DNA from 2 places in the Paenibacillus sp. sg306046 genome. Region 2 is predicted to be linked to the other one. Evidence: riboswitches for the same ligand, from Rfam matches in the RefSeq annotation. Region 2 holds a riboswitch; the other holds the start of a gene.
What was found. Region 2 has a riboswitch for ZMP and ZTP ahead of rpiB (ribose 5-phosphate isomerase B). Riboswitches for the same ligand answer to the same signal wherever they lie in the genome.

Region 1: another riboswitch for ZMP and ZTP. It lies ahead of AC6ROY_RS12165 (DJ-1/PfpI family protein); the one in region 2 lies ahead of rpiB (ribose 5-phosphate isomerase B).

Annotation. Positions count from the first base shown of each region.
Region 1 is NZ_JCAMRT010000010.1:35,331-39,749, reverse strand. Features, by position in the region: gene AC6ROY_RS12170 (DEAD/DEAH box helicase) at 1-1,536, opposite strand, end outside; gene AC6ROY_RS12165 (DJ-1/PfpI family protein) at 1,982-2,602, opposite strand; ZMP/ZTP riboswitch at 2,649-2,728, opposite strand; gene AC6ROY_RS12160 (MFS transporter) at 2,961-4,136, opposite strand.
Region 2 is NZ_JCAMRT010000013.1:150,114-154,532, forward strand. Features, by position in the region: gene glyA (serine hydroxymethyltransferase) at 1-1,098, opposite strand, end outside; gene AC6ROY_RS15115 (TIGR01440 family protein) at 1,170-1,790, opposite strand; gene rpiB (ribose 5-phosphate isomerase B) at 1,830-2,288, opposite strand; ZMP/ZTP riboswitch at 2,396-2,476, opposite strand; gene AC6ROY_RS15125 (low molecular weight protein arginine phosphatase) at 2,688-3,272, opposite strand; gene AC6ROY_RS15130 (manganese efflux pump) at 3,523-4,095, opposite strand; gene AC6ROY_RS15135 (L-threonylcarbamoyladenylate synthase) at 4,308-4,419, opposite strand, start outside.

The DNA of each region.
Region 1 (4,419 bases), on a different contig from region 2:
CTCGCGGACATAAATACGCTCCGGCCGGATGCGGACAATGCGCCACGACGCGGTCCCCAGCTGGAATACGTCCCCGACGGACGATTCCTGAATATATTCTTCATCCAGCTCGCCGAGATGAAGTCCGGTTTCGCTGTGATGCACGGGATACGCCGTGCTTTGCGGGATCGTGCCCGCGCCGACCAGCGCCGCCATCGGCGCAGCGGCCAGACGGCCGAGACGGCCTGTGTCGCGGTCCCACGTAATCAGCGGGCGCGCGAACGGGTAAAAACCCGCCAGCAGCTCCAGCAGCGCAAGCAGCCTGTCGCGGGAAATGTCGCGGAAGCTGTCACTGCCCGCCAGCAGCCGCTCCAGAGCGTTCACATCCCAGTCATCGCCAAGCGACACGAGGGCGACGACCTGCTGCGCCAGCACGTCCAGGCCGCCCCGCGGCACGCGGATCGCTTCGATGTCGCGTGCCGCAATTCGCCGGGCCAGCACGGCCAGCTCCGGCAGAAGGCTGCGGCTGCGCGCAACGAGCACGCCCCGGCTCACGCCGCCGACGCTGTGCCCGGCCCGGCCAATCCGCTGAATGCCTGCCGCAGCGCTGAACGGCGAATCAATCTGAAGCGCCAGCTCGACATGACCGACATCAATGCCTAGCTCCAGCGACGATGTGGCGACAAGGCAGCGCAGCTCGCCCGCCTTCAGCTGCCGCTCCACCTCCAGCCGCTTTTCCTTGGCGACGCTCCCGTGATGGCTTCGGGCCATTTCATAGCCGACATGATCGTTCAGCCGCAGCGTCAGCCGTTCGCACATCCGGCGGCTGTTGGCGAAGATCAGCGCCGTCCGGGCCCCTTCCATCAGCTGCAGCAGCCGCTGAACAAGCGGCGTCCAGATTGCCTCCTTATCTGCGCCGGGCAGCACCCGCTCCGGCACCGTCACCTGCAGCGCGTAACGCTTGTCCGCCTGGCTCTGGACAATCGCCACCCCACGCGGCTGCTCGCCGTCCCAGCCGCCCAAGTAGCGGGCGATTCGCTCGATCGGCTTTTGCGTCGCCGATACGCCGATGCGCTGGATGGGTCCGGCGCACAAGTGCTGCAGCCGCTCCAGCGTCAGCGACAGGTGGACGCCGCGTTTGTCCGCAGCGAGATCGTGAATTTCATCGACGATGACCTGCTGCACCGTCCGGAGCATGTCGCGCGCCCGCGGCGAGGTCAGCAGCAAATACAAAGACTCCGGCGTCGTCACCAGCAGATCGGGAGGCGTCCGCAGCATGGAGGCGCGAGTGCTCTGCTTCGTGTCTCCGGTCCGGACGGCGACCGTAATCGCGCTCCCGTTCCCTGCCCCGCTGGCCGCCAGCTCAGCCTGAATTTCCTCAATAAACAGAAGCAAATGCTCATGAATATCATGATTCAGCGCCTTGAGCGGCGTCACCACCAGCGTTCGCACGCCGGGCGCATAGGCTTCCCCAAGCTGCTGCTTGCTGCGCAGCACCTGATCCAGACCAGGCAGCAGCGCGGCCAGCGTCTTGCCCGAGCCCGTCGGAGACGAAATCAGCGTATGCGCACCGGTTTGAATGCGGCCCCACGCTTCGCGCTGCACCTCGGTCGGCTCCCCGAACCGCTTGCCGAACCAGCTCCACAATACCCGATGGAACCGGACATGCTCCGGTTGAACGTCTGCCATGCGAATCCCTCCTGCTCCGACTGTGTCCCTTTACCGCTAAACATAGCATATCCGGAGCCGCCACTGCCAGCGACCGCAGCGACCGACCGCCCAACCAGGCGGAATGTCTCCCGTCTTCAGCAGCATTGGACGAAAAAACAAACAAAGTCCCCCTGTTGTCAGCAGGAAATAGATGTAGTGGACTGGACTTCCACGCGGCTTTTCGAATCGTCAAATTGTTACATTCCATATAATAAGTTTTAGAATGACTCCGGAAATTGAAACAGCGACAGCTAAGGACGAGAAAATAAAGTCCTAGACTGTCGCTGGCTATTCAACTAACGTCCCCGTTAGTTGAATCTCTTTTCCAATCATACTCCATAATATTTTTAGTTTTTATGGCTCTATCTTCGCCGAGTAATTTTTCTACAACATACAACGCAGCATCCATGCCAGCGGAAACTCCAGCGGATAATACAATTTTCCCATTATCAACGTAGCGAGCTTCTTCAACTATTTCAGTAGAAGCAGGTACAACATCCCTTAATTCATTCATAGCCAAACGATTTGTTGTTACTTTTAAACCATCTAATAATTTGGCCTTTGCTAAAATTAAGGCTCCAGTACAGACGGACAGGATAATTTCTACATCATTGGATATTTCTCGAATCCAGCTCGTAATTGTTTCATTGTTCATTTCCTTTCTTGAACCCCAACCTCCAGGAATCACCAATACATCAGGCTTAGGACAGTTAGCGATCGTATAAGCCGGATTAATGCTTAGACCTCCCAATGCTTCGATCGGACTGTCTTTTTCCGCCACAGTGTAAACTTTGAAGTCTTGTCCTCGATTACTTCCAGCAATAAAAACTTCAAATGGTCCTGCAAAATCCAAAGGTTCAACCTGTTCAAAAATTAATACCGCTACATGTCTTGCTTGCCGCACCTGTTCCATATCATCAGCTCCCAAAATTAAATAAAAGCATTCGGTCTAAGACCAAATACTTTGCCCAGGCGTACGGCCTATGAAATATGTGCTCCCTCGTGGTTCTCCACGTTTACGCCAGTCGCACATACCGAATATTTACTTCATTATAATCTGAAAATTCAATATAAATCAAGCGTTTGTTGCGTTATCCCGCCCGTTCGCTGAATTCCGTTCAGTCTAACACTTTAACTATCAGTCTAGGACTTTATGTTCTTCTGACACCTGCTTCCATCCAATCGTCATAGTTAAATAAAGACCTCAATTCCACGTCATGTGGAGCTTGAGGTCTTTATTTTTAAAGCGAACTCCTTAGACAACCGACGGACTACGTCCCATTCCGCTTATCCGAGCGGTATATCGCCACGGCGATCAGCAAGCCGACCAGTGAAAGCAGCGCCCCGGCCCATGGCAAATACGCAAGGCCTGCGTGCGTGATGACCGCCCCGCCGAGAAATGCTCCTCCGGCGTTGCCCACATTTAAGGCGGAGTGGGTCGACGTAGACGCCAGAGCCGGCGCATCCTTGGCCAGCGTCATAATACGCAGCTGCAAGCCTGGCAGCACCGCGAAGGACACGATGCCCCAGATGAAAACCGTCACGACGACAAACAGCGTCAGGTGAGCGATCGCTCCGAGCAAAATCAGCGTCAACGCCAACAGCAGAAAACCGCCGATCAGCGTCGGCATCAGCTTCCAGTCGGCCAGCTTCCCTCCCAGCAAATTGCCGATCGTGACGCCGATGCCAAACAGGACCAGCACCCAGGTCACGTGCTGCTCGGCCATGCCGGTTACCTGCTGCAGCAGTGGCGCAATATACGTAAATACCGCAAACAAGCTGCTGCACCCGACCGCGCCAGCCAGCAGCATGATCAGCAGCTTGGGCTGAGCGAGCGCCCGCAGCTGCCGGATCGGGCTGGAGGAGGAGGCGTCCAGCGGAATTTTCGGCACAAGCGCGATGATGCCGAGCAGCGTAATGACACCCATCACGGCGACGGCCGCAAAGGATGCGCGCCAGCCCATCTGCTGGCCGATCCACGTGCCGAACGGAACTCCAATGACATTGGCGATCGTCAGCCCGGCCATCATCACGGACACAGCCGCAGCCCGGCGGTTCGGAGCGACGAGATTGGCGGCGATGACCGATCCTACGCCAAAAAACGTGCCGTGCGCCAGCGAAGTAAATAACCGCGACGCCATCAGCACCATATAGCTCGGCGCGATAACCGCAACCAGATTGCCGATAATAAACAGCACCATCAGAATGCACAGCAGCAGCTTCTGCGGCATTCGGGAGGTCGCCAGCGCCAGCACCGGCGCGCCGATCGCCACCCCCAGCGCATAGCCTGTAATAAGCTGTCCCGCTTGCGGAATACTTACCTGCAGGTCCTGTGCGACATTGGGCAATAGCCCCATGATCACAAACTCTGTCATCCCGATGGCAAACGCCCCGGCGGTCAATGACAGCAGTGCAATTGGAAATTTGTCTTTCTTCGCCACCGGCATCGCTTGTCCGTTTGCCGCTGCATTCGGTGCCGCTGTCCGCGTGGCTTGCTGTTGCATGCTCATAACTTGTGCGCCTTCTCTCTAGGTATGCAATCTCCGCTCCAATGCCGGAAGCTCGTATCAAGCAACCGACACTGTACGTTAGAATAGCACACGCGGCAAAAAACAGGCAACTGCCAAGAGCGGCAAATGTTGAGCAACCGCTTACGTCTCCGGTAAATGAAAGCGGCTCCCCTGACGGCAAGCCGTTCCATTCGCGCGAGATCATTTTTTCCTGCAAGAC
Region 2 (4,419 bases):
GCGAGCGGTCGCCGCCGGTGTGCCGACGCGAATTCCACTGGTAACCATCGGCTTGGCCGGGTCAAACGGAATTGCGTTTTTGTTGACCGTAACGCCGACTTCATCCAGCAGATGCTCAGCTTCTTTACCCGTAATGTTCAGGCTGCGAAGGTCGATCAGCATCAGATGGTTGTCCGTGCCGCCGGATACAAGGTTGATGCCTTCCGCACGTAAGCCTTCAGCAAGCGCTTTTGCGTTGTTTACGACGTTTTGCGCATAGATTTTAAATTCAGGCTGAAGCGCCTCGCCGAATGCAACCGCCTTGGCCGCAATAATGTGCATGAGCGGTCCGCCTTGGGTACCCGGGAATACCGCCTTGTCGATCGCAGCGGCCCATGGCTTGCGGCACAAAATCATCCCGCCGCGCGGACCGCGCAGCGTCTTATGGGTTGTCGTTGTTACGAAGTGCGCGTGCGGAACCGGGTTCGGATGCAGGCCAGCCGCAACCAGACCGGCGATATGCGCCATATCGACCATAAACAGCGCGCCAACGTCGTTGGCAATTTTGCCGATCGCTTCAAAGTCAATCGTCCGGGAATAAGCGCTCGCGCCGGCAACGATCAGACGAGGTCTATGCTTGAATGCCGCTTTACGCAGGTCCTCGTAATCAATGACGCCTTCATTTTCCGTGACGCCATAAGCAACGAAGTTGTACAAAATACCGGACGCATTCACCGGGCTACCATGGGACAAGTGTCCGCCGTGAGCCAGGTTCATCCCGAGCACGGTGTCGCCAGGGTTCAGCGCGGCCAAATAAACGGCCATGTTCGCCTGAGCGCCGGAGTGCGGCTGCACGTTGGCATGTTCAGCGCCGAACAGCTCCTTCGCACGGTCGCGCGCGATGTCTTCCACGATATCGACATGCTCACAGCCACCGTAGTAGCGGCGGCCCGGATAGCCTTCCGCGTATTTGTTCGTCAGTACAGTTCCCATCGCTTCCAGTACAGCCTGGCTTACGAAGTTTTCGGAAGCGATCAGCTCAATATTGTTCCGCTGGCGGCCCAGCTCCAGATTCATCGCTTCTACAATTTTCGGATCTTGGTTACGCAAAAAGTCCATGGTTAAATTCCTCCCGTAAGTTAACTGATTTATAAGTAAAAAGCCTGTTGATCGCTTGTCGTGCTACTTAATTAGTCACACTGGCCTGACGGCTGCTGCTCCAGCTCGTACACCGCCCGGACTCCGCCGATCAGCTTGGGCCGGGTAAATGCGGCCTGTACATGAGCTTCGCCGATCTGGCGAACCGACGTCTTAAACGGTACGGCCACGCGCTTCAGATGCATGCCGATCAGCGTGCCTCCGATATCAAGTCCGGCATGCGCCTGCACCGTCTCGACAACAACCGCATCCGGCAGCTGCCGGAACGCATAGGCAGCCATCGAGCCTCCCGCCTTGGGAACCGGCACAACGCTGACCTGCTCCAGCCCGTAACGCAGCATCGCTTCCCGCTCTAGCACAAGCGCCCGGTTCAAATGCTCGCAGCATTGAAATACCGGAAAAAAGTCAACCTCGCGGCGCACCGCTTCCACGGCGGCATACAAGCTGCGCGCCACCGTTTCGCTGCCGGAGGTGCCGATGTGGCGGCCCAGCACTTCGCTTGTGCTTGTGCCGATCACAAGCAGCTGGCCCGGCTGCAGCCGGCCAGCCGCGACCAGCTCACGCAGCGCCGTCTCGGCCCGCTCACGGATGTTCTTCGCTTCCTCCGTCCGCACAGGACGGTCAGGCGAATCTGTCAAGGGGACTGATTCCATCGCAAGCTCTCCTTTTCACCGTGACCGCTCAATGTCCTTTTATGGCTGAACCGCGTATTTATGTTCCAATGCCTTCACTTTCCCTACCCGGTTCTGGTGGCGTTCTCCGTTCGAAAACGGCGTTTCCAGCCAAATTTTCACGATTTCCTGCGCAACCCCAGGGCCAACGACACGTTCGCCCAGCGACAGCACATTCGAATCGTTATGCTCGCGTGTTGCCTTGGCCGAAAATAAATCATGAACGAGCGCACAGCGAATGCCCGGCACTTTGTTGGCGGCAATCGTCATGCCGATGCCCGTTCCGCAGATCAAAATACCTTTGTCCGCTCCGCCGGACACAACTTCCTCGCATACCTGAAGGGCATAGTCGGGATAGTCCACCGAGTCGCCGCAGCTACAGCCATAATCTACAACCTCATGACCAAGCGATTCGATAAACGGCTTAAGCTCGTCCTTCAGCCGATATCCCGCATGATCTGCACCCATTGCAATTTTCATAAATTTCTTTCGCCTCCTCGCGCTTGTCGATTTCATTATAACCTAAAACCTCGACGGCAAAAAACGAAAAAAGAGCATGACATTCGCTCAATGTTACTGCGAATGCTGCTCTTTGCCCAGGCGACCGGCCGTATGTCCCGATGCTCCATTGTGGTTGGTTCCACTTGTCGCCAGTTACACCGGGTCTTGTTCATTAAGCTCATCATATCCGATTCCGACAGACGTGTAAAGCCCAAGTTTCCAGCCCCCCAAGATGAGCATTTCGGGGCAAGGGCTAGGCAGAAAATGACGATCCCGGCTCCGCGTCAAGCCTCCGTCTGCAGCGGCCAGCGCTGCCAATCGCACTCGCTGAGCGGACTCATTCGCCGGAACGGTTAGCCGCCGCAGCTTCGCTTTTCTTCAACCTTCCCGCCGCAGCTTGGCTGCGAGCAGCTCAAGGCTCTGCTCGATCTCGTCGGCGCAGCTTTGGTACTGCCTGATGGAGCCGCCGAACGGGTCAGCGATATCGGGCGAGCTTTGCTCCAGCTGCAGGGCCGAAACCCGCCCGCGCTCCTCACTGGTAATCGGCGTTCCCAGCGCCTGCTTGAGCTGCAGCTCGCTCAGCAAGCTTTCCAGCTCAGCCAGACGCTGCGCGCCTTGCGGATCGGCGTTGACGTATTCCTTCAACGTGAACACCTTGTCCACGGCAGCCGGATACAGCTGAATCGTATGGCGTTTATGACTGGAGGTCATCGTCAGCACAAGGTCTGCCCATTCGATCTGCAGCTGCGACAACGGCGTCGAGCCGAACGTACAGTCTGCGCCCTTTGCTTTCAGGACAGTCGCAGCATGGTCAGAGATCGGTGCTCCCTCATATGCAGCGACACCGGCCGAGCGCACCTCGACATCCTGCAGCCCATGGCGGCCAGCAATTTGGCGCATCAGCCCTTCAGCCATAGGGCTGCGGCATGTATTGCCTGTACATACGAACAAAATCCGTTTCATACTCTCTCCCCGCTTTCTGGACATTCACCTTGCCCTATCGTTACCCATAGTATCGTATGAAATTTATTGTACCTCAATCCGGGGCATAAGCGATATAGGCTTACGGTCGCCGCCTTGGCAAACCAGACAAGCTCGGGGTCTGAATCAAGCTGGCGGGAAATTCCGAATCATGCTCCAGCTTCTTCCCCTCCCTGCTTCCATCACCGCTGCAACTTAACCTCCGTGGCGTCGAAATAAGCCTCGCAGGACTTTACAGCACAAAATGCAGCCCAAAGCCGACCAAAATGACGCCGCCAAGCGCCTCGCCATAATCGCCGATCCAGCTCCCGACATGCCGTCCCAGCGATAAGCCTAACACAGACATCAAGCCGCCCGCCGCCCCGAACATCAGGACGGTCAGCCATACGTCGCCGGCAAACATGCCAAGCGACACCCCGACGGAGAAGGAATCCACACTCACGCTGAACGCAAACAGCAGCATTCCCCATAGCGTATGCGGACTGTAGCTGCCCGACGACTCCTCTTTACGCAGCGTGTTCACGACCATATGGCCGCCAAGCAGCAGCAGCAGCAACCCCCCGCAAACCGTCGCTACCTTGCCCAGCATCAAGCTGATATATCCGCCCATCCACATTCCCGCCAGTGGCATGATCACATGAAAGAGAGCAATGATCAGACTGACCTTCACCATATCAAGCTTGCGAATTCCCCGCATGCCGATGCCTAATCCAAGCGATAAGGCGTCCAGGCCGAGGGCCAGGGCCAGCAGGCCGATCGAGATGATTTGCCCCCACGCCATCGACGCCGCCACCGCCACACTCATGCGTCTCCCCCCTGTCCCACTCTTAACCAACCTATGCGGGACAAGGAGGAAACATGTCTGGCTTGTCAGCCTAGCCGCGGCCAGGCCGTCGCCAGCGTCTGGAACACAGATGCGCAGATGCGGCGCCAGGTTAACAGGCTGATGCGAGAGAGATGGTGATCGGCCCCAACGCCTTGTGGAAGCCGGATGGATGACTTGCGCCCCTCGGCGTTTTACACCGTGATAACCCGCCCGGCTGCCGCCTTATGCAGCCGATTCATCACGGCTGCCCCAAGCCCGTCTGCCGAGCAGCCCTCGGCGACGATAAATGACGCATCCGCCTCG